Regions from separate parts of the Candidatus Nitrobacter laanbroekii genome, predicted to be linked through region 1. Evidence: riboswitches for the same ligand, from Rfam matches in the RefSeq annotation. Region 1 holds a riboswitch; the other holds the start of a gene.
The links. A riboswitch is a leader RNA that binds a small molecule or an ion and turns the genes downstream of it on or off. The one in region 1 is predicted to bind S-adenosylmethionine.
Positions count from the first base shown of each region.

Region 2: linked by a shared signal. The riboswitch ahead of V4R08_RS10920 (O-succinylhomoserine sulfhydrylase) and the one ahead of metX (homoserine O-acetyltransferase MetX) in region 1 are both predicted to bind S-adenosylmethionine.

Region 1 is NZ_JBAMDA010000001.1:1,934,599-1,945,359, reverse strand. Features, by position in the region: gene V4R08_RS09075 (YdcF family protein) at 1-98, shown strand, start outside; gene V4R08_RS09070 (lysophospholipid acyltransferase family protein) at 132-905, shown strand; gene V4R08_RS09065 (gamma-glutamylcyclotransferase) at 1,010-1,594, opposite strand; gene V4R08_RS09060 (DUF2125 domain-containing protein) at 1,831-3,018, shown strand; gene V4R08_RS09055 (prephenate/arogenate dehydrogenase family protein) at 3,124-4,062, opposite strand; gene hisC (histidinol-phosphate transaminase) at 4,059-5,156, opposite strand; gene V4R08_RS09045 (chorismate mutase) at 5,179-6,030, opposite strand; SAM riboswitch at 6,409-6,488, shown strand; gene metX (homoserine O-acetyltransferase MetX) at 6,579-7,778, shown strand; gene metW (methionine biosynthesis protein MetW) at 7,780-8,448, shown strand; gene V4R08_RS09030 (TIGR02594 family protein) at 9,101-9,703, shown strand; gene V4R08_RS09025 (MOSC domain-containing protein) at 9,866-10,651, opposite strand.
Region 2 is NZ_JBAMDA010000001.1:2,343,342-2,354,102, forward strand. Features, by position in the region: gene V4R08_RS10890 ([protein-PII] uridylyltransferase) at 1-2,539, opposite strand, end outside; gene V4R08_RS10895 (Hsp33 family molecular chaperone) at 2,745-3,749, shown strand; gene apaG (Co2+/Mg2+ efflux facilitator ApaG/CorD) at 3,795-4,190, opposite strand; gene V4R08_RS10905 (OpgC family protein) at 4,524-5,768, shown strand; gene V4R08_RS10910 (GDSL-type esterase/lipase family protein) at 5,765-6,526, shown strand; gene V4R08_RS10915 (SGNH/GDSL hydrolase family protein) at 6,526-7,506, shown strand; gene V4R08_RS10920 (O-succinylhomoserine sulfhydrylase) at 7,583-8,776, opposite strand; SAM riboswitch at 8,848-8,927, opposite strand; gene V4R08_RS10925 (2'-deoxycytidine 5'-triphosphate deaminase) at 9,091-10,197, shown strand; fluoride riboswitch at 10,289-10,349, shown strand; gene V4R08_RS10930 (cytochrome c oxidase assembly protein) at 10,484-10,761, opposite strand, start outside.

The DNA.
Region 1 (10,761 bases):
TGCGGGTTCGCCTGGCCTATCTTGGCCTGGAACTCTTCCCCGAGATCGGCGATCAGCCGACCGGATCGGTCGCGCCGCGACGGCCGGCGTCGGGTTAGCCCGGCGACCTGCGCTACGGAATTGGATTTTCGATGACTTCGATTTTTCTGCGCTCGCTGGCCTTCAACGTCCTGTTCTATCTGACGATGGCGATCTGGCTTGTTACTGCGCTGCCGACGTTCCTGATGCCGCGCGCGGCCATTCTCGGCGTGGCAAAGGCCTGGGGGCGCTGGAACGTCTGGCTGATGCGCGTGATATGCAATACCAGAACCGAGTATCGTGGCATTGACAAGATTCCGCCGGGCCCGCTGATTGTCGCCTCGAAGCATCAGTCGATGTGGGAAACCTTTGCGCTGCTTCAATTCCTCGATCAGCCGATCTTCATCCTCAAGCGCGAGCTGAACTGGATTCCGTTCTTCGGCTGGTACCTGATGAAGGCCGGCATGATCGGCATCGACCGCAAGGCCGGCATACGCTCGCTCAAGATGCTGGCCAGGATGACGCAGGAGCAGATGCATCGCGGGCGTCAGCTCGTCATTTTCCCGGAAGGGACGCGGCGTCCGGCCGGGGCGCCGCCGGCGTACAAAAGCGGTGTCGCCATGATCTATGCCGAGGGCGACGTGCCGTGCGTGCCGGTGGCGCTCAATTCCGGTCTGTGCTGGCCGCGCCGGACATTCCTGCGCTATCCGGGAACGATTACGGTCGAGTTCCTCGATCCGCTGCCGCCCGGATTGCGGCGCGACGAATTCATGTCGCGGCTGACGGCGTCGATCGAGGGGGCGACCGGCAGCCTGGTGGAAGCGGGGCGGCGCGAGCAGGCGCGGTTGTTCGGACGGGTGCCGGACGCGCCGGTGGAAGGGCTCTAGACTAGTGCCTTTTCGCTTATGATGAAATCAGAAGCGAGGCTCTAAGATTTTGAATTGACGCGTTTTCTTCACGCGAACCGATACCCACTTCGCTCGAAAACGCCCTAGCCGCGCACCGGCGTATCGTCGTGCAGCAATTCGGCCAACCGGTGAAGGTTCGGGTCGCGAAAGCCCTGTGCCTCGATCGACCTCACCGTGGACAGCACGTAGTCGCGATTATGTCCGGAGCGGCCATGCCCCTGCCGGACGTAACGGACCTGTTCGGAGAGCGTCAGCCGTCCGGCATACTGGACATGGCCGCGATCGACGACATAGGCCAGGGCGCCGACCCGCCGGCGGGCGTCGTCCGCGAGCCAAACCGAGCGCATCACCTCGCGGTAGACGTGGGTGGTCTGCTCGCGCCCGCGCAAGTAAGCGATCGTTGCCTCGCGCCGGCCAGCCGCAACCCGGAACGCGATGCCCCGGCAGGCACCTCCGCGGTCGAGGCCGAGAACCAGCCCCGGCTTTTCCGGAGTTCCGCGGTGGTCGAACGAATAGACGCAGAGCGCCCGGTGCTCGCCGATCAATCGCGCCGGGACCTGCTCTGCAAAATCGAACCCAGGCCGCCACATCAGCGAGCCATAACCGAACACCCAGAGGTCGTCGTCGGAAGGGCCGGAAGGCGGCTCGAATTGGCGTTGAGCATTCATTCCGCGCACGCCTAGCGCGTATTCCGCAAAAGTGGGTAGCGGCTTTTGCGATCAGAATACGCGCAAGTTATTAACTGAGAGCATTTTCCTGCGGCTAACCGGGTAGCCGGAAAATGCTCTAACAGACCCGCGCGGCCAGGCGAAGCGGAATTGAAAGGGCTGGTTTTGCCGGAACAGCGCGACTATGGTCCGAGGCGACCGCCGATTTGACAAAATTCACGGGTCTACCTCCGCGCATGACCGTCACCACCGCCGCCCCTTCCACCAAGTACCGTCGTTGGCCCATTTTCGTCATGCCCGTGCTGGTGGTCATCGCCGCCGCGGCGTGGAGCGCGTTCTGGTTCTATGCGGCCTCGCAGGTCGATCGGACCGTCGATGTTTGGCGCGCGCGCGAAGCCGCGTCCGGGCGCACCTTTGATTGTGCCAAACGGACCCTCACGGGATTTCCGTTCCGTCTGGAGGTTAACTGCGAGGATGCGACCGTCGAACTGAAGTCGCAGACGGCCGATCAGGCCGCTGCCCTGACCGCGCGCCTCGGGGACATCTTTGTGATCTCGCAGATATACACTCCGAAACTGCTGATCGCAGCGTTCAAAGGTCCGGCGACCCTGTCCCAGCACGGGCAGCCGGTGATGGTCGTCAACTGGAAGACCGCACGCAGCAGCATCGTCGGATTGCCAGGTCCTCCGCAGAGTGCGGATATCGTATTCGACGATTTGTCGATCAACCGCATCGCGGCCTCGGGGCAGACCCCGTTTGCGCGCGCCAGCCATGTGGAGCTTCACGGTCGCATTGCGGAGAACTCCAAACCGGATCACCCGACGATCGAGACCGTCCTCGAATTGACCGGGGCAAGCCTTCGCGACGTTCATCCAGTGCTGACCAAGCCGTTCAATGCCGATGTCCGCGCGATAGTGCACGGGCTGAAGGATTTCACGCCAAAGCCCTGGCCGGTGCGGTTTCGCGAATTGCAGGCGGCGGGCGGCCGCGTCGAGATCAAGCAGTCGCGCATCCAGCAGGGTGATCTGATTGCGATTGCCGCCGGCTCGCTCGGTCTCACGGCCGACGGACACCTTGATGGCCAGTTGAATATGACGGCGACCGGTTTCGAGAAGGTGATTCCGGCGCTCGGAATCGATAAAATGCTGGAGCAGGGTGTGCCGCAGGGCACCCTCGACAAGGTCGCGCCGGGCGTGAAGACACGGGATATCGACAATCTGTTCGGTGCGCTGGACCGGGCGATTCCGGGGTTGGGCAAGGCCGTGCGTGAGAACGCCAACGTCGGCGTCGCCGCGGGCGTCGCCGCGATTGGTCAGGAGGCAACGCTGGAAGGCAAGAAAGCGCGCTCCTTCCCGTTGCGGTTCGTCGACGGCGCGGTCTTCGTCGGACCGCTGAAAATCGCCCAGACGCCGCCGCTGTTCTGAGCGCGCGCTGACATCTGCCTTGGCTGTCGTGCGCGGGCTTGACCCGCGCATCCATTGCTTTTCGCGTAAGACGATGGATTGCCGGATCAAGTCCGGCAATGACCACTATGGCTTCTTCGCCGCGCTCGTTTGCAGCCGTCCGAAGTCGGGGGCAGCAGAGTCCTGGCCGATCTCGACGATGCCGCGGCGGATCGCGCGGGTGCGGGTAAAATGCTCGAACAGCGCTTCTCCATCGCCGCGGCGCATGGCGCGCGTCAGCTTGGAGAGGTCCTCGCTGAAAGTGCCGAGCATTTCCAGCACCGCGTCCTTGTTGGTCAAAAATACGTCGCGCCACATGGTGGGATCGGAGGCCGCGATCCGGGTGAAGTCGCGAAAGCCGCCGGCGGAGAATTTCATCACTTCCGAGGATGTGACCTCGCCGAGCTCGTCGGCGGTGCCGACGATGGTGTAGGCGATCAGGTGCGGCAGATGGCTGGTGATTGCCAGCACCAGATCGTGATGCTCGGGTGTCATGGTCTCGACCCTGGCGCCGATCGCGGTCCAGAACACGCGGAGCTTGTCCACCGCGGCGGGATCCGTCCCCTCGGGCGGCGTCAGGATGCACCAGCGGTTGATGAACAGTTCGGCAAAACCGGAATCCGGACCAGAGTGCTCGGTCCCTGCCACCGGATGCGCGGGAACGAAATGCACCCCGGCGGGCAGATGCGGGGCCATGTCGCGGACGACGGCGCCTTTCACCGATCCGACATCGGAGATGATGGCGCCCGGCTTGAGGCGGGATGCGATCTCCTGCGCCACCGCTCCGCACGCCCCGACCGGGATGCAGAGGATCACGAGGTCGGCGCCATCAGCGGCTTCGGCGTTGGTTTCCACCACGCGATCGGCGATGCCGAGTTCCGTCACCCGCGCACGCGTCGTCGCGGAGCGTGCGGTGACGACGATTTCGCCGGCGAGGCCTTGCGCGCGCGCGGCGCGCGCAATCGAACCGCCGATCAGGCCGAAGCCGATCAGCGCGATCCGCTGGAATGAGGGCGCTGCGGTCATGTCTGCGCCATGAAGTCGCGCAAGCCGTCCGCTACCAGGCGATTGGCTTCCTCGGTGCCGATGGTCATGCGCAGGGCATTCGGCAGACCGTAACTGTCGAGCGCGCGCAGCACGAGGCCGTGTTTGGTCAGGAACGCATCGGCCTCAGACGCGGTCTTGCCCTTCGTCGTCGGGAAGTGGATCAGGATGAAGTTCGTCACGCTCGGCGTTACCTTGAGGCCGAGTTTTGTCACTTCATTCGTCAGCCAGTTACGCCACTTTTCGGTGTGAACCTTCGACATCTGGACGTGCGCGGTATCCTCGATCGCAGCCGCAGCCGCAAGCATCGCCGGCGTCGAGACGTTGAAGGGGCCGCGAATCCGGTTCACTGCATCCACGATATGCGCCGGGCCGAACATCCAGCCGATCCGCAGCGAGGCCAGGCCATGGATCTTGGAGAAGGTATGCGTCAGCACGGTGTTCTCCGTCGTCGCCGCCAGTTCGATGCCGAATTCGTAGTCGTTGCGCGATACATAATCGGAATAGGCGGCGTCGAGCACCAGCAGCACATGCGACGGCAGGCCCGCGCGCAACCGCTTGATCTCGTCGAAGGGAAGATAGGTGCCGGTCGGGTTGTTCGGATTGGCGAGCCAGACCATCTTGGTCTTTGGCGTTACCCGCTTGAGGATCGCATCGACGTCGGCGGTGTAATCGATTTCCGGCGCGACGACGTTGGTCGCGCCGTTTGCGGTGGTCGCGATCGGGTACACCAGAAAGCCGTGCGTGGTCGAAATAGCCTCATCGCCGTCGCTGAGATAGACGTGCGCGAGCAGGTTGAGGATCTCGTCGGACCCCGCGCCGCAGATGATGCGGTCCGGGTCGAGGCCGTAGGCGCGCCCGATGGCCTCGCGCAGCACGCGCGAGGTGCCTTCCGGGTAGTCCTGAAGATGCGCCACGGCATTGCGGTAAGCGTCCATCGCCTTCGGCGAGGGGCCGAACGGCGTTTCGTTGGCCGACAGCTTGAACACCTTGCGGCCCGCTTCCGGCACCGGGCTCTTGCCGGGCGTGTAGGGCGCAATATCGAGAATGCCGGGATTCGGCACCGGTCGGGACATCATTGACTCCGGACTATCGGGATTAAGCGTTGGCCGCCCCGCTGGAGGGCATCGTATAGCGTGTTGCGTGGCTGCCGACGAGGGCGGTCGAACGGACCGAAGCGCCGGCCTCAAACAGCGCCGATTTGATCGTATCGAGGCTGGTGTCTCCCGTGACGGACACCAGCAGCGCAGCGCCGTCGAAGGCGGTATCGGGCACGGCAACGATCTCGGCGAGCGGCGACAGCGCACGGGCGGTATCGGCATTCCAGCCGGACACGCGCACGCTCCAGGTCTCTACTTCGGTGACCCGCGCATTGTCGGCGACCCGCGAGATGACGAACACCGGCAGCGCCGCCGGGTGGTCGGCGCGCTCGATGAAGGGCAGGCGGGCGATGATTTTCGGCGCGCCGTCGGCTTCAAGCGCGAGCCACCATGGCGCGCGGCTCGAGGTCGCCGAGACCAGGGCAAGATCGCCTTTCGAATTCGCCACCGCTTCCACGGCCGCCTGCGCATTGAAATGCGGCACGAAGGGGACCGTGAAGCCAAAGTGGAAGCGTGCGGAATCCCGCATCGCGGATTCGCCGAGCGACAGATCGGCATGCAGCGAAAAAGGCGCCTGCACGTAGGTGAAGGTCGAGATGATGACGCGCCAGATGCTCTCGACGGTGTCGAGCGGCAGGATGCCGCGATGACGCTGCGCCAGACGGCGCATCATGTCGGCTTCTCGCGCCGGTCGAAATGCGGATCCGATTTCCTGGGTCTGCTTCACCGAGATCAGGCGGTCGATGATGTCGCCGCGCCGCATCAGCAGGCTGTGCACCTCCTCGTCGATGGCGTCGATCTCTTTGCGCAGTTCCTGCAGGGATGATGGCGCGGGGGGGACTTTGGTCATGGATGCAACTCGTCGGCCGGGCGAACGGGGCGGCGGCTAGAGCATGATCCCGAAAAGTGGAAACCGGTTTTCGGATAAGATCATGCTCAATCAAAAGGGTAACGCTAGATTCTGATTTAACGCAGTTGAATCAGAATCTAGCGGTCCGGTTCTGCCATTCCCATCCCGTTTCAGGGAGCGCCTTTTGCGAATGTCAGCGCAAAAGGACATTTGCGTCGGGGTCTTCGGCAAATAACGGGTCGCGAATGGTAAATTAATTCCACCAGCGGCCGCATTGATAGGAAAGTAGGCGCATGAAAGCAAAGAAAACATTGCCCGCCATGGCTTGTCTTAACGAAATGGCTTGTCTTGACGAAAACCGCCTGCGGGATTAGGTTTCGGTTATTCCGTGGTCATTTGAGCCGGCCGGCTTGCAGCCACGTTAAACAACTCGCTAAACAGGCCGGGGACAGCGAAATCCTGATCCCGGCCGAACCCATGTTCAGGCCGGTTTTTTATGGCCTGTGATCCGCGGTTTCTTCGAAGCCCCGGAGGAGGCCAGTGTCAGGATGGTAAACGTGCAATCGGTACCGACCCCGGCTCACGCCGAGTATCGAGCCCAGGAAGCAGACCATCCCACCTCGCAGGTCGCGTTGTTCAGCGGCGATCAACCGCTGTCGCTCGATTGCGGAATCGATCTCGCGCCTTTCCAGATCGCCTATCAGACCTACGGCGAACTCAACGCCGGAAAGTCCAACGCCATCCTGGTCTGCCATGCGCTGACCGGGGATCAGCATGTTGCCAACGTCCATCCGGTCACCGGCAAGCCCGGCTGGTGGGTGACCCTGGTGGGGCCTGGCAAGCCGCTCGACACCGACAGGTATTTCGTCATCTGCACCAACGTGATCGGCGGCTGCATGGGTTCGACCGGTCCCGCCTCGATCAATCCTGCGACCGGCGCGGTATGGGGGCTGGATTTTCCGGTCATCACCATTCCCGACATGGTGCGCGCGCAGGCCATGCTGATCGATCGCCTGAGCATCGACACGCTGTTTTCGGTGGTCGGCGGCTCCATGGGCGGCATGCAGGTGTTGCAGTGGTGCACGGCCTATCCGCAACGCGTGTTTTCAGCGCTGCCGATCGCATGCAGTACGCGCCACTCCGCGCAGAACATCGCGTTTCACGAGTTGGGACGGCAGGCGGTGATGGCCGACCCCGACTGGCGCGACGGCCGCTATGTCGAGCAGGGCACCCATCCGCACCGGGGTCTCGGCGTGGCGCGGATGGCCGCGCATATTACCTATCTGTCTGACGCGGCGCTGCATCGCAAGTTCGGACGACGGATGCAGGACCGCGAACTGCCGACATTTTCCTTCGATGCGGATTTTCAGGTGGAGAGCTATCTGCGCCACCAGGGATCGTCGTTCGTCGAGCGTTTTGACGCCAACTGCTATCTCTATCTGACGCGGGCGATGGATTATTTCGACATCGCGGCCGATCACAACGGCGTGCTGGCCGCCGCGTTTCGCCATACGCGGACCCGGTTCTGCGTGGTGTCGTTCACGAGTGACTGGTTGTTCCCGACCTCTGAATCGCGCGCAACCGTACATGCGCTCAATGCCGGCGGTGCGCGGGTCTCGTTCGCGGAGATCGAGACCGATCGCGGCCACGACGCCTTCCTGCTCGATGTTCCCGAATTTTTCGACATCGCGCACGCGTTCCTGGAATCGGCGGGAAAGGCCCGCGGTCTGGCAGCCGCAGGTGAGTGACATGAGCGTAGAGCAACCGACCCTGCCGCTGAATGACGTCGCGCCGCCGGCGGGTGGCCGCTATCGCAGCGATCATCTCCTGCTGGCCGAGATGATCGAGCCCAATTCGAAGGTCCTGGACGTCGGCTGCGGCGACGGTGACCTCTTGCAACTGCTCGAGACGCGCGGCATCGACGGCCGCGGCATCGAACTGTCGCGCGAGGGCGTCAATCATTGCGTCGCCAAAGGCTTAGCGGTGGTGCAGGGCGACGCCGACACCGACCTGGTCAACTATCCCGACGACGCCTTTGATTACGTGATCCTGTCGCAGACCCTGCAGGCGACGCGGCAACCGAAGGCCGTGCTGGAAAATCTGCTGCGGATCGGCCACGGCGCCATCGTATCATTCCCGAATTTCGGCTACTGGAAGATGCGGGTTCAGCTTCTGGTCGGCGGCCACATGCCGCGCACGGATAACCTGCCGGCGACTTGGTACGACACGCCGAATATCCATTTTTGCACCATCAAGGATTTCGTCCAGCTCTGCGACGAGATCAATGTCAAGATGGAGCGTGCGGTCGCGCTCGATCTTTACGGACGGCCGCTGCGATTCAACGCGCCGTGGTGGTTCTGGAACATGTTCGGGGAGCAGGGCGTGTTTCTGCTCAGCCGGGCGGAGAAGAACAAGTAGCCAACATCGATCGGGTCCCCGATCTCGAACGCCATCCGGCGGGCCGGTCGGTGGCCATAGCCGTTCGCGAAGTCGGCGCGGTCTTGGTCTTGAGATGATCGCGGATTGCGACCGCATCGTCGCGGAAGTCCTCGTAGCAGGAACTGTCCGATGCCGGACTTATCCGATGGCGTGTAACCGCGCCGGGCCTGTGATGCTGCGGTGTAAGTAGCGCATTTGCGGCTCCCGGCTTGCGCGGGCCGATATGTTGGAAGCCCGCAGAGAATTCATGCACGAACAGGATCGGCCTGCCGCTGCCGGCTTCCTCGAGAGGCGCACGTTGTCTTTGGTCGCGGCGTTACGGCATGTCGATTCCACTAAGAAGATTGTTTGCTGATGGGTTTGTCGTAGACACGAGAAGTAAAACAACGACAGACGAAAACCTGCGCGGATATGTTCTGCGTTTAGTGCCGTTCAACCATGTTTTCGTGCGTCGATATTTCTGTATCAATACAACGCGCAACTTTTGTTGACATTAAATTATCCTATAGTTGCCATGTTTTAGACATATTTAACCTTTTTAGGCGGGTGCGGTGATTCTTTGTTAAGGATTGCGCGACACCGGAGGGTGTCACAACGACTCGACACCGGAGGGTGTCACAGGGGTGCATGTATGTTTCAGTTAGTTGCGTTTCGCCGGCTGCCGCGTATCCTGGCACTGGCGGTGTGTTCGTTGGCGGTCGTCGCATTCGCGGCGCCGGCCTCGGCAAGGCCTCATCATCGTGCGGGACATCACGCGCACGTTCATCACCACAAACACCATCATCACGTTCGCCGGCACCACCGGTATCGCCATCATCAGCATAGGCGCCGTCACACGCGGGCGTTGCGCTCGAATGCGGACGAAACCGGATTTTCGGATGGGGGCTTCGTGTCGAATATCGTCGCCGAAGCACGCCGCTACATCGGTGGCAATCCCACCGGCCGCAGCCGGCTCTGGTGCGCGCGCTTCATGAATATGGTTCTGAAGCGCTCCGGGCATAAGGGAACTGGTTCTGACATGGCGAGTTCATTCGCGCATTACGGGCGGCGGGTCTCCGGCCCACAGGTCGGCGCCATCGCTGTCATGAGCCGACGCGGCGGCGGCCATGTCGGCGTCGTCAGCGGCATCGATCGGCGCGGCAACCCCATTGTCGTGTCGGGCAATCACGGCCATCGCGTCGCGGAGTCGGTCTATCCGCGCGGGCGCATCTATGCCTATGTGGTGCCGAACTGAGGTGTGTGGTGCCGTTTTCGCCCTCTCCCTTTGAGAGAGGGTACCTCGGTGAACCAGGGCGGGCGGGGCAAGTTTCGACAAGCCCCGCTTTTCCCCCATGGATGCCGTCCGTGCTTGCCTCCCGCGGAGCATGGGAGAGAAGGAAGAACCGCGGTCGCCCGTTTACGCGAGGGTTTCTCCAAGCGTTTCGACCTTGTCGTCGATCCTGATCGTGCCGCCGGTGACGACTTCCGCATAGACCCCGCAATCGCAATGCCCCAGCGTTCGCATCAGCGTGCGTGGAATGTCGAGATCGCGAACTGCTGCCTCCGGGTCGACGTTGGTGGCCGTGCATCGGACGATGCGCTTGACCACCTTGAGCCGGATGTCGCCGATCGCGAGCGTGCGCTCGAGCAGGTCGAGTTCGCTCCAGGCCGGCCAGCCACGGATGTAAAGATTGGCGCGGAAGCGTAGCGGATGAACCGGCTGCCCGACCATTGTCTCGATGGCGGCGACGCTGCCGAGGTTGATGATCGAAACCACCTTCCTTGCGACGTCCGAAAAACTGTGTCCATTGCCGACGAGAACCTGCGGCGGTCCCTTGAGTTCCTGGGTGAAGTTGGCGGCGAAGAACCGCTCGACCGTGGCGCGGCCCTCGGCCGTGCCGAGATCGGCGCGCACCGCCTCCTCGCCATTGGCGTGGATGGTGAGGGTCCGACTGGCGTCGTCGTAGCGGCTGCGGAGCGCGGCGAGCCGCTCATCGCGCATCAGCATCAGGAACCGGGACTTTGGAAAATACCGAGGCGCGGCCGGGTCGAAACCGGTGGGACCGTTTTCGATGGCATAGCTGCGGTCGCCGGGAACCGTTTTGCCGGGGCTCAGGATTGCATGGGGCAGGGCTTCGGCGGACAGGCCCTTGACGGGATAGCGGTAGAGGGCAGCGACGGCCGCATCTATCATAGCAGACATAGGGTCCTTTAAGGGATTCGGGGCGGCCATGCCATCGGCTTCGACGCGACGCCCCTTCATTTCCTGGGAGCGTATTCCTACATTTGCCACAGGCTGGATCGACGATCCGG
Region 2 (10,761 bases), 410 kb from region 1:
CCGACCACTGATTGTTGACAGTGACCTTGGGTTCGACCACGAACGGCCGCAGCCTGGTCTTTCCGGCGGCGCGGCGCGCCACCACGTCGGGCAGGCGCAGACGGCCCTCCAGCACCTGCCGGATGATCTCGCCGATGCGGGCGGCGCGCCGAGCCTCGTCCTCGTCGCGGTCGTATTCGCGGGAGATCGCGATGGTGTCGAGCGCCTGCCCGTCGGTGGTCGTATAGATCTGCGCATCGACGATGTTGGCACCGGCCGACGCGCACGCTCCGGCGATGATCGACAGCAGCCAGGGATGGTCGGCGGCAAGGATCGTCAGCTCGGTGACGCCGCGCGCCTCGTCGAAGCCGACGTTGATGTTGAGCTTCCGGCCGCTCTGCTCGCTGGCGCGCAGGAAACGCGCATGCCTGATCTTGTGCGCGAGATCGACCTTGAGCCAGTAGGCCGGATAATGCCGCGCAACATAGGCATTGAATTCCCGTTCGGGCCATTCGGGGAAGGCAGCGCGGAACTCGGCCTGGGCCTCCGCGATGCGCTGGACGCGATTGACCTCGGAGAAGCCGCCCGTCAGCACCGGTTCCGTCTCATAATAAAGTGTGCGCAGCAGTTGCGCCTTCCAGCCGTTCCAGACGCCGGGGCCGACGCCACGGATGTCGGCGGCGGTCAGGATCGCCAAGAGCTTCATCTGCTCGACCGACTGCACCACGGCCGCGAAATTCTCGATGGTCTTGCGGTCGGAGAGGTCGCGCGACTGAGCCACTTTGGACATCGTCAGATGCTGTTCGATCAGCCATGCGATCAGTTCGGTGTCGGATGGGTTGAAGCCGAGGCGCGGGCACAACCTGCGCGCCACCCTGGCGCCCGCGATCGAATGATCCTCGGGCCGGCCCTTTGCGATGTCGTGAAGCAGGGTCGTGATGTAAATGACGGGCCGGTGTTCGGGGCGGATCTTGCGCATCAGCTCGCTGGCGAGAGCGAGTTCGTCGTTGCCGCCACGCTCGATGTCCTGAAGGATGCCGATGCAGCGGATCAGATGCTCGTCCACCGTGTAGTGATGGTACATGTTGAACTGCATCATCGAAACGATCTTGCCGAAGGCGCGGATGAAATGACCGAGCACCCCGGTCTCGTTCATCCGGCGCAGCACTGTTTCCGCGTCGTTCGACGTCAGGATTTCCATGAACAGCCGGTTGGCTTCCGGATTTTCGCGAAGCTGCGCGTTAATCAGCCGCCGCGACCGCGTCACGGTCCGCAAGGCGTCCGGATGGAAGGCCAGGTTGTTCTTCTGCGCGAGACGGAACATGCGGATCAGGTTGACGGGATCGCGCTTGAAGACGTCGGGCGCGGCGAGATTGATGCGGTTGTTGTCGATCATGAAGTCGTCGCCGTCTGGAACCCGCCGCAGCTCCGTGCCGGGCCGTCGTCTCGACATCATGCGGCTGAGAACCGGTGCCGGCTTGGCCTGCTGGTCTTCGAGCTTGGCGCAAAGAATCGCTGTGAGGTCGCCGACATCCTTGGCGGTCAGGAAGTAGTGCTTCATGAAGCGCTCGACATCCTGCATCCCGGGATGAGACGTATATCCAAGCCGCACCGCGATCTCGCGCTGCAAGTCGAACGACAGCCGTTCCTCGGCCCTCCCTGTCGCGAAGTGCAGGTTGCAGCGGACCGACCACAGGAAATCGGCGCAGCGGCGGAAGGTCCGGTACTCGCGGGCATCGAACACCCCGCACTCCAGCAACTCGCGGCTTTCATGGACCCGGTAGACATACTTCGCGATCCAGAACAGCGTGTGCAGGTCGCGCAATCCCCCCTTGCCGTCCTTGACGTTGGGCTCGACCAGATAGCGCGACTGGCCGGCGCGGCGATGGCGTTCCTCGCGCTCGGCAAGCTTGGCGGCGACGAATTCTGCTGCCGTTCCCTGCACCACCTCCGTGTCGAACCGGGTAACCAGTTCGTCGTAAAGCGCGCGGTCGCCGGCGAGGAACCGGGTTTCCAGAATCCCGGTGCGGACGGTCATGTCGCGGCGCGCCTGCCGGATCGATTCGTCGACCGAGCGCGTCGCGTGGCCGACGGTCAGCCCCATGTCCCACAGGCAATACAGGATAGCCTCGGCGACCTGTTCGCCCCACGCGGTCTGCTTGTACGGCAGAATGAACAGCAGATCGATATCGGATTCCGGCGCCATCAGACCGCGGCCGTAGCCGCCGGTCGCCACCACGGCCATGCGCTCGCCGTCGGAGGGGATCGGGGAATGATAGAGATGACGGGTCGCGGCCGAAAACGACAGGCGGATGATTTCGTCCTGGACGAAACAAAGCCGTTCGGCGCAGCGCCGCCCGTGGCGGTCGCGCAAAAGCTTCGCCTGCGCCGCATCGCGCACCTTCGCAAGCTCGGCCTTCAAAAACCGGGACACCGCGGCGCGGAAGACGTCCTCGTGCCCGGCGTGCTTCTCGGCCAGCGCATCGATGTCGCCGGTGATCCTGGCGGTATCGAAGCCGTCGCCGGCTCCGGCCGCGTCATTTGTCGTTGCGAGATCCATCGCCTACCCCGATAACGGACGCCACGCGGGCTGTCACCGGAGATTGTCGGCCGCACGCGCCGGATCCATGCCCCGCGCCACCGGCTTTGCGCAACGATATACTCCGGCCGAGAGTGTCCTGACGAACGCAGGACGCGGGCAAAGGCGTGCCAAACCCGGCTTTGAGGGGTTTCGATCCCGGCCCGCCGACCCCAGATAGAGCGGCATGACCTCACAAATGTCCGACCCCGCCATTTCGCTTGAAACCCCCGTGCGCGCGCCTTCGTCTGTTCCGGTCGATGACGCCGTGATTCCGTTCGAGGTGAGCGCGCTCGATCTGCGCGGCCGGCTGACCCGGCTCGGGCCGGCGCTCGACGAACTTTTGGTCCGGCATGACTATCCCGCGCCGGTCGCCAAGCTGCTCGGCGAGGCGGTGGTGCTGACAACGCTGCTCGGCTCCTCGCTCAAGTTCGACGGCCGCTTCATCCTGCAAACCCAGACCGACGGACCGGTGTCGTTCCTGATCGTCGACTTTCGGGCGCCGGCAAGGCTGCGGGCCTATGCCCGTTTCGACCAGACACGACTCGGCGATGCGCCGGATTCGGGCGCGCTGCTCGGCCGCGGCCATCTCGCCATGACCATCGATCAGGGCCCGGACATGAGCCGCTATCAGGGCCTGGTGGCGCTGGAGGGCGGCAGCCTCGAAGATGCGGCGCATGAATATTTCCTGCGCTCGGAACAGATTCCGACGCGGGTCCGGCTCGCGGTCGGCGAGGAGTGGCGCAGGGACGGCGATGGACCGAAGCGCGGCTGGCGCGGCGGCGGCATGTTGCTGCAATTCCTGCCCAAGGCGCCGGAGCGCGCGCGTCAGGCCGATCTCGATCCCGGCGACGCTCCGGACGGCAGCGCCGTGCATACGGCGGCGGAGGACGATGCCTGGGTCGAGGGCCAGTCGCTGATCGGCACCGTCGAGGACATCGAACTGATCGACCCCGATTTGTCCGGAGAACGCCTGCTGTACCGGCTGTTCCATGAGCGTGGCGTCAGGGTGTTTCCACCGCAGGCGCTGCACGCGCAATGTTCATGCTCGCGCGACGCGGTGGAGGCGATGCTGAAGAGCTTCGCGCCGCAGGACCGCTCCGGGATGGTGAAGGACGGCAAGGTCGCCGTGACCTGCGAGTTCTGCAGTTCGGTGTACGAATTCACGCCGCAGGAAGCCGGCGTGGAATAGTGCGGCGCGACCCCTGCGTCGGCGTCGCGTCGCAGCGCCGCTACTTCAGTTCAGCACGCGCTTGCTGTCGGGGCTGTCGAGCGAGAAGGTGGGAACATCGATTTCGAACGGCTCGCCGCTTCGGATCGAGATCATCTGGTAGCAGCCGCTCATGAACCCGGTGGCGGTCGGCAGAGGAACGCCGCTGGTGTATTCGAAGCGCTCGCCGGGCGCGAGCACCGGCTGTTCGCCGACCACGCCCTCGCCGCGGACTTCCTGCTTGCGTCCCGAGGCATCGGTGATGATCCAGTGCCGGGTGCGCAACTGGACGGTATCCGGCCCGGCGTTGGTGATGACCACGGTGTAGGACCAGAAAAAATGGCCTCGCTCGGCGGACGACCGCTCCGGCATGAAGTTCGGCTCGACGGTGACTTCGATCTGGCGGGTAACGGCACGATACATCGGAGACTCTCTATAGCGTTTTCGAGCGAAGCATATCCTCGGGCCTGACCCGAGGCTGGGTACCGGTTCGCATAAAGAAAACGCGTCAAAACATAAAGGCTTGAGCCCGGCTTTGATCCCAAAAAAAGCCGGATAGCTCTCGGTATCGGGGATCATAACGAAAACAGGCGCGGGAACCAGCCCCACCTGCTTGTGATGGCGCGTCCGCATGGTTTCCGGACTATAACACCCACCGCAATATTGCCTTTTGTCACCGTTAGCCCGAAGCCGTTCCTCGTAAATCATTCTCGATCGCCGGGAGGCGATTGCAGGCATTTCGAAGCGGTGCTCACGATGTCCGTTGCCAATCAGGTTGTCGGAGCCCGCGCCGGGGCGGCGGCAGATGGCGTCACGCGCAATGCGCCGGACGGTTCGGTTCCGGCCGCACCCCTCGAACGCGAGCTACGGCTCGACCTGTTCCGCGGGCTGGCGCTGTGGCTGATCTTCATCGACCATCTGCCGCAGCACCTTCTGACCTGGGTCACCATCCGCAATTACGGCTTCAGCGACGCCACCGAGATTTTCATCTTCATCTCGGGCTATACGGCCGCCCTCGTCTACGGCCGCGTGATGCGGGAGCGCGGATTCGTCGTCGCCGCCGCGCGCATTCTCAAGCGCGTCTGGCAGATCTACGTGGCGCATATCTTTCTGTTCACGATCTTTCTCGCGGAAATTTCCTACGTCGCGAGCAGCTTCGAGAATCCGCTTTACACCGAGGAAATGGGCATTCTCGATTTCCTCAAGCATCCCGATATCACGATCGTGCAGGCGCTGCTGCTGAAATTCCGGCCCGTCAACATGGACGTGCTGCCGCTCTACATCGCACTGATGCTGTTTTTTTCGCCGATGCTGGCACTGATGCAGCGCAGGGCCGATCTTGGGCTGGCGCTGTCGGCGGGTCTTTATGCCCTCACCTGGTGGTTCGATCTGGCGCTGCCAGCCTATCCCAACGGGGTCTGGTTCTTCAATCCGTTCGCCTGGCAACTGATGTTCGTGTTCGGCGCGTGGTGCGCGCTCGGAGGCGCGAAGCGCATGTCGCGCATCCTGTCGTCGCCGGTCACGCTGTGGATTTGCGCCGCCTATCTGCTGTTCGCCTTCTACACGACGCTGACCTGGCATGTGCCGCAGCTCCACCATTTGATGCCGGGCATCGTCGAGCAGTGGATGTATCCGATCGACAAGACCAATCTCGACGTGCTGCGCATCGCCCATTTCCTGGCGCTGGCCGCGCTGACCGTCCGCTTCGTGCCCAGGGACTGGCCGGGGCTGACCTCGCCGTGGCTGCGGCCGCTGGTCCTGTGCGGCCAGCATTCGCTGGAGATTTTCTGCATCGGCGTCTTCCTGGCCTTTGCCGGACAGTTCATTCTGGCCGAGGCGTCCGGCGGCGCCGGGCTTCATTTCGTCATCAGTCTTTGCGGAATTCTCATCATGTCCGGCGCCGCATGGGTATTTTCGTGGTACAAAAAGGTTGCAGGCAAGGGCGGAAGTCGTACCAAATCCGCCGACGGCGACGCGGATCTTGCGGGAGGAGGAGCATGAGGGCCGGCTGGACGTCGGTCTTGCTGGTGCTGGCCGGTCTGACGGCCAGTGCTTTCGCGCGCGCCGACGATCCGCCCAAGAGCTGCGACGTTCCGGCCTATCTGCTGACCAGCGAGAGCCCGCTGTCCCGGGTCGCCTCGGCGGTCAAGGCCGGCGGCCCGCTCGATATCCTGGTTGTGGGCAGCCGTTCCTCAACCATCGCCGGGGCGGAGGGCGACGCCTATCCGGCGAGATTGCAGGCCGCACTTCGCGAGAAATTGCCGGGCATCACCGTGAACGTGTCGGTGGAACTGGCGCCCCGGAAGACCGCGGGGGATATCGCGCCCGGCCTCGGCAAGCTCGCGCAGGCAAAAAAACCGACCCTGGTGGTGTGGCAGACCGGCACCGTCGATGCTATCCGCTCCGTCGATGACGACACCTTTCACGATACCATCGACCAGGGCGTAACTGCATTGCAAAATGCCGGGACTGACGTTGTCCTGATGAATATGCAATACAGCCCGCGTACGGAAACCATGGTTTCACCGACCTCCTATATCGACAACATGCGGGTGGTGGCGCAGCAGCACGACGTTCCGCTGTTCGACCGGTTTGCGATCATGAACCACTGGAATGAAAGCGGCGAATTCGATTTGTTCAGTCCGGTGCGCGGTGCCGATCTGGCCAAACGCGTTCACAATTGTCTCGGCCGCGCCTTGTCCACATTCGTGATCGATACCGCTCATATCAATCCTGCCGAACTCGGGACCCGGCGCTAATGACGATCCGAAGCCGCTTCTCCACAACCGCCGGCCCGGCTGTGCTGGCGATCATGGTGATGAGCGCATCGACCTCGACCGTGGTCGCGCAAACCGTGCCGGCTACCGCTACGGCGCGACCTATGGGCGGCGCGGGCCTGTCCGCACCGTCTTCGTCCGGTGTCGCGGCGGCTGGCTCCGGCACGCCAACGCAGACCCTGTCCGGAAAGGCGACCGACAGGGTGACGACGGCGGTGCGCGCCCGCGACATCTTCAGCCGCGTCCCCTGCCTGCCGCCGAAGGGCGTCTCGCAGTCGATGGGGTCGCTGCCGCATATGGCGGCCAAGCTCGCCGCCCACAAGCCGGTCGTCATCGTCGCCTTTGGCTCGTCATCGACGCAAGGCTACGGCGCCACGTCGCCCGAATTCAATTATCCGAACCGGCTGGCGGCCCGGTTGCACCGCAAATATCCGGCGGCCGCCATCACCATGCTCAATCGCGGCAAGGGCGGCGAGGACGCGCCCGAAATGATGAAGCGGCTGCAATCGGAAGTGATCGATGCGAAGCCGGACATGGTGATCTGGCAGGTCGGCACCAACGCGGTGCTGCGCAATCTCGACCCCTCGAGCACCGCGAAACTCGTCGAAGCCGGCGTCGCGACCATTCAGGCCTCCGGCGCCGATCTGGTTCTGGTCGATCCGCAATACGCACCCGCCGTCAATGCCAGGGGCGAGAAGGCCGGCAGGATGGTCAGTCTGCTGAGCAGGGTCGCGCACTACAGGCACGTCGGGATTTTCCCGCGTTTCGAGGTCATGCGCGACTGGCACGACCGGCAGTCGCTGCCGTTCGACACCTTCGTGACCAAAGACGGCCTGCACATGAACGACTGGGGTTACGCCTGTTTCGCCCAGTTGCTCGGCGATGACATCATCCAGTCGGTGGACCAGGTCCAGGCCGGCGTCAGCCCGCCGCAGGCCGCGACGGCCTTCCGGCCGTTGTGATGTCGTTGTGTCCCGGAACGCGGTGCGGCGCTCTTCACGCCGCTCCGCAGTGCGCAGCATCCGGGACACGCTGCTCTCACACCGTCTCCAGCGCACTGACGAGATCCTCGATCAGGTCGTCCTTGTGTTCGAGGCCGGCCGAATAGCGGATGAAGCCTTCGCCGATGCCCAGGCCGGCGCGAACCTCCGGCGCGAGCCGCTGGTGGGTGGTGGTGGCCGGGTGGGTCACCAGGCTCTTGGCGTCGCCGAGGTTGTTCGAGATGCGCGCGAGCTTGAGCGCGTTGAGACAGCGGAAGGCGCCCGCCTTGCCGCCCTTGACCTCGAATCCGATCAGCGTCGAGCCGGCGCGCATCTGCTTTTTCACAAGCGCCGCCTGCGGATGGTCCGGCCGGCCGGGATAGATGAGGCGGGACACTTTCGGGTGCGACGCCAGCGCATCCGCGATCGCGGCGGCGCTCTCGGTCTGCTGGCGCACGCGGACGCCGAGCGTCTCCAACCCTTTCAGGAGAACCCAGGCGTTGAACGGCGAGATCGACGGCCCGGTCTGGCGTATAAAGGTCTGCAGGTGATCCTGAACGAAGGCGTTCGACGACAGGATGACGCCGCCCAGCGTTCGTCCCTGACCGTCGATATGCTTGGTCGCCGAATACACCACGATGTCGGCGCCAAGCGCCAACGGGCTTTGCCAGATCGGCGTCGCGAACACATTGTCGACGATCAGCCGCGCGCCGGCCTGATGCGCGATCTCGGCGATGCCGCCGATGTCGAGCACGTCGAGCGTCGGGTTGGTCGGGCTTTCGATGAAGCAGGTCCTGGTGTTCGGCCGCATCGCCTTGCGCCACTGCTCGAGATCGAGGCCATCGACCAGCGTGGACTCGATGCCGTAGCGCGGCAGCAGGTCCTCGACCACGTAGCGGCAGGAGCCGAACAGGGCCTTGGCCGCGACAACGTGATCGCCGGCCTTCAACGGCGCGAGCATCGCGGTCGTCACCGCCGCCATGCCTGTCGCGGTGGCGCGCGCGGCTTCCGCGCCTTCGAGTTCGGCCATGCGCTGCTCAAACATGGCGACGGTCGGGTTGGAGTAGCGCGAATAGATGAAACCCGGATCCTCGCCCTTGAACCGCGCCTCGCACTGTTCGGCGGTGTCGTAGACATAGCCCTGGGTCAGGAACAGCGCTTCCGAGGTCTCGGCGAACTGCGAGCGCATCGTCCCGGAATGAACCAGCCGGGTTTCAGTGCGATATTGGGCGGTAGGCGAAGACTGCGACATGTGACCTCCTGCGCGACCGCTTTGGAAAACGGTCACAAAAAAACCGGCCTGGGAAAACTCCACAAGCCGGGATCACATTGTCCCCGGCCTGTTTAGCAACTTGTTTAACGTGGCTGCAAGCCGGCCGGCTCAAATCACCACGGGATGGGTCATGCTCTTAATCCGGCATAGCCTTCCCGTCAAGCGAGGGAACTGACACTCTCAAAGACACTCGCTGAAACGAGATGCGAATGTTAGAACCAGACCTCAGCCATCGGATAACCGGTAAAGCGTCTGTTTTCAGGGTCTATTGGCGAGAGCCGCAAGGACGTCCCGTGCCATTCACGCTTCCTCCCGACGCCAATGGCATTCTGCCCGACCGCATGATCGCGGCGATGGCGGACGCCGGCCTGATCCTGCCCGAGTACCCCTTCGTCGAGAGCCAGATCCAGCCGGCGAGTCTCGATCTGCGGCTCGGCGCCATGGCCTACCGGGTGCGCGCCAGCTTTCTGCCCGGGCCGGGCGCAACCGTCGCTGAACGCATCGACGAGTTGAAGCTGCACGAAATCGATCTGTCCGACGGCGCGGTGCTGGAGACCAACTGCGTCTACATCGTGCCGCTGCTGGAGAGCCTGGCACTGCCGCCCGAGATCGTCGCCGCCGCCAATCCGAAAAGCTCGACCGGGCGGCTCGACGTGTTCACGCGCGTGATCGCCGACGGCACCCGGCGCTTCGACATGATCGGCGCCGGCTATCACGGTCCGCTTTATGCGGAAATCAGTCCGAAGACGTTTCCGGTGTTGCTGCGCGAGGGATCGCGGCTGTCGCAGGTCCGCTTCCGCAGCGGCGACGCCATTCTCGACGCCGACGAACTCGACGCGCTGCATGCGCGGGAACGGCTGGTCGATAGCGACGACACCGATTTCGCCAACGGCGTGGCGCTCAGCGTCGATCTCTCGGGCGAGAACGCCGACGGCTTTGTCGGCTATCGCGCCAAGCGTCATACCGGCGTGATCGATATTGATCGCCGCGGCCGCTATGCGGTCGGCGAGTTCTGGGAGCCGATCGCGGCGCGGCCGGACGGCAGCCTGATCCTCGATCCCGGCGAGTTCTACATCCTCGCATCAAAAGAAGCCGTGCAGGTGCCGCCCGATTACGCCGCGGAAATGGTGCCGTTCGATCCACTGGTCGGCGAGTTCCGGGTGCACTATGCCGGCTTCTTCGATCCCGGCTTCGGTTATGCCGGCGCCGGCGGACAGGGTTCGCGCGCGGTGCTGGAGGTGCGCTCGCGCGAGGTGCCGTTCATTCTCGAGCATGGCCAGATCGTCGGCCGTCTTGTTTATGAGAAGATGCTGGCGCGGCCCGACGCGATCTACGGCCAGCGCATCGGCTCCAACTATCAGGCCCAGGGCCTCAAGCTGTCGAAGCATTTCCGGGTGTAGCGGACCGGAGGCGGATAGCCGTTATTGCGACGGGGTGGCGCGCAGCTTCGCAAGCGGACTTGACCGGTTCGCCGATCCGGCTAGCATGAACGAGATCGATGGGGATGAAGTTCCCCGATACCCGCCGCAAGGCTGATGACTCCTACCGGGCGCTTTCGCGTCGGTAGGAGCTGTTTCCTCCCCCGTTGCGCCCGAGAAAGGGCGCTTATGACCAGACTTCCGAATTCGCTGTTGGTCTCGTTATGGGGCGTCGGCATCTGCTGGGTTGCCGTTGCGATCACATACCTCACAGATTCCGAAACACTCCGGTGGTTTCCCTGCTGGTTTCGCTGGTGGTTCTGAGGATCGGCTCATTGCCGAGATTCTCGGCCGTGAAGAAAACCATCTTCTGCTCCCCGAGATGAACCGTCACGAAACGCTGTTCCGGCTCGAACCGCCACGGCAGATCCGGTGCGACATTAGTATCGAACCTAACGGTGACGGTCTTGCTGGAGACAGCAGTCGGATCCGAATACACCCGCTGCGTCGTTCCTCCGTATCCGGTTGCACTGCAGAACACACGAT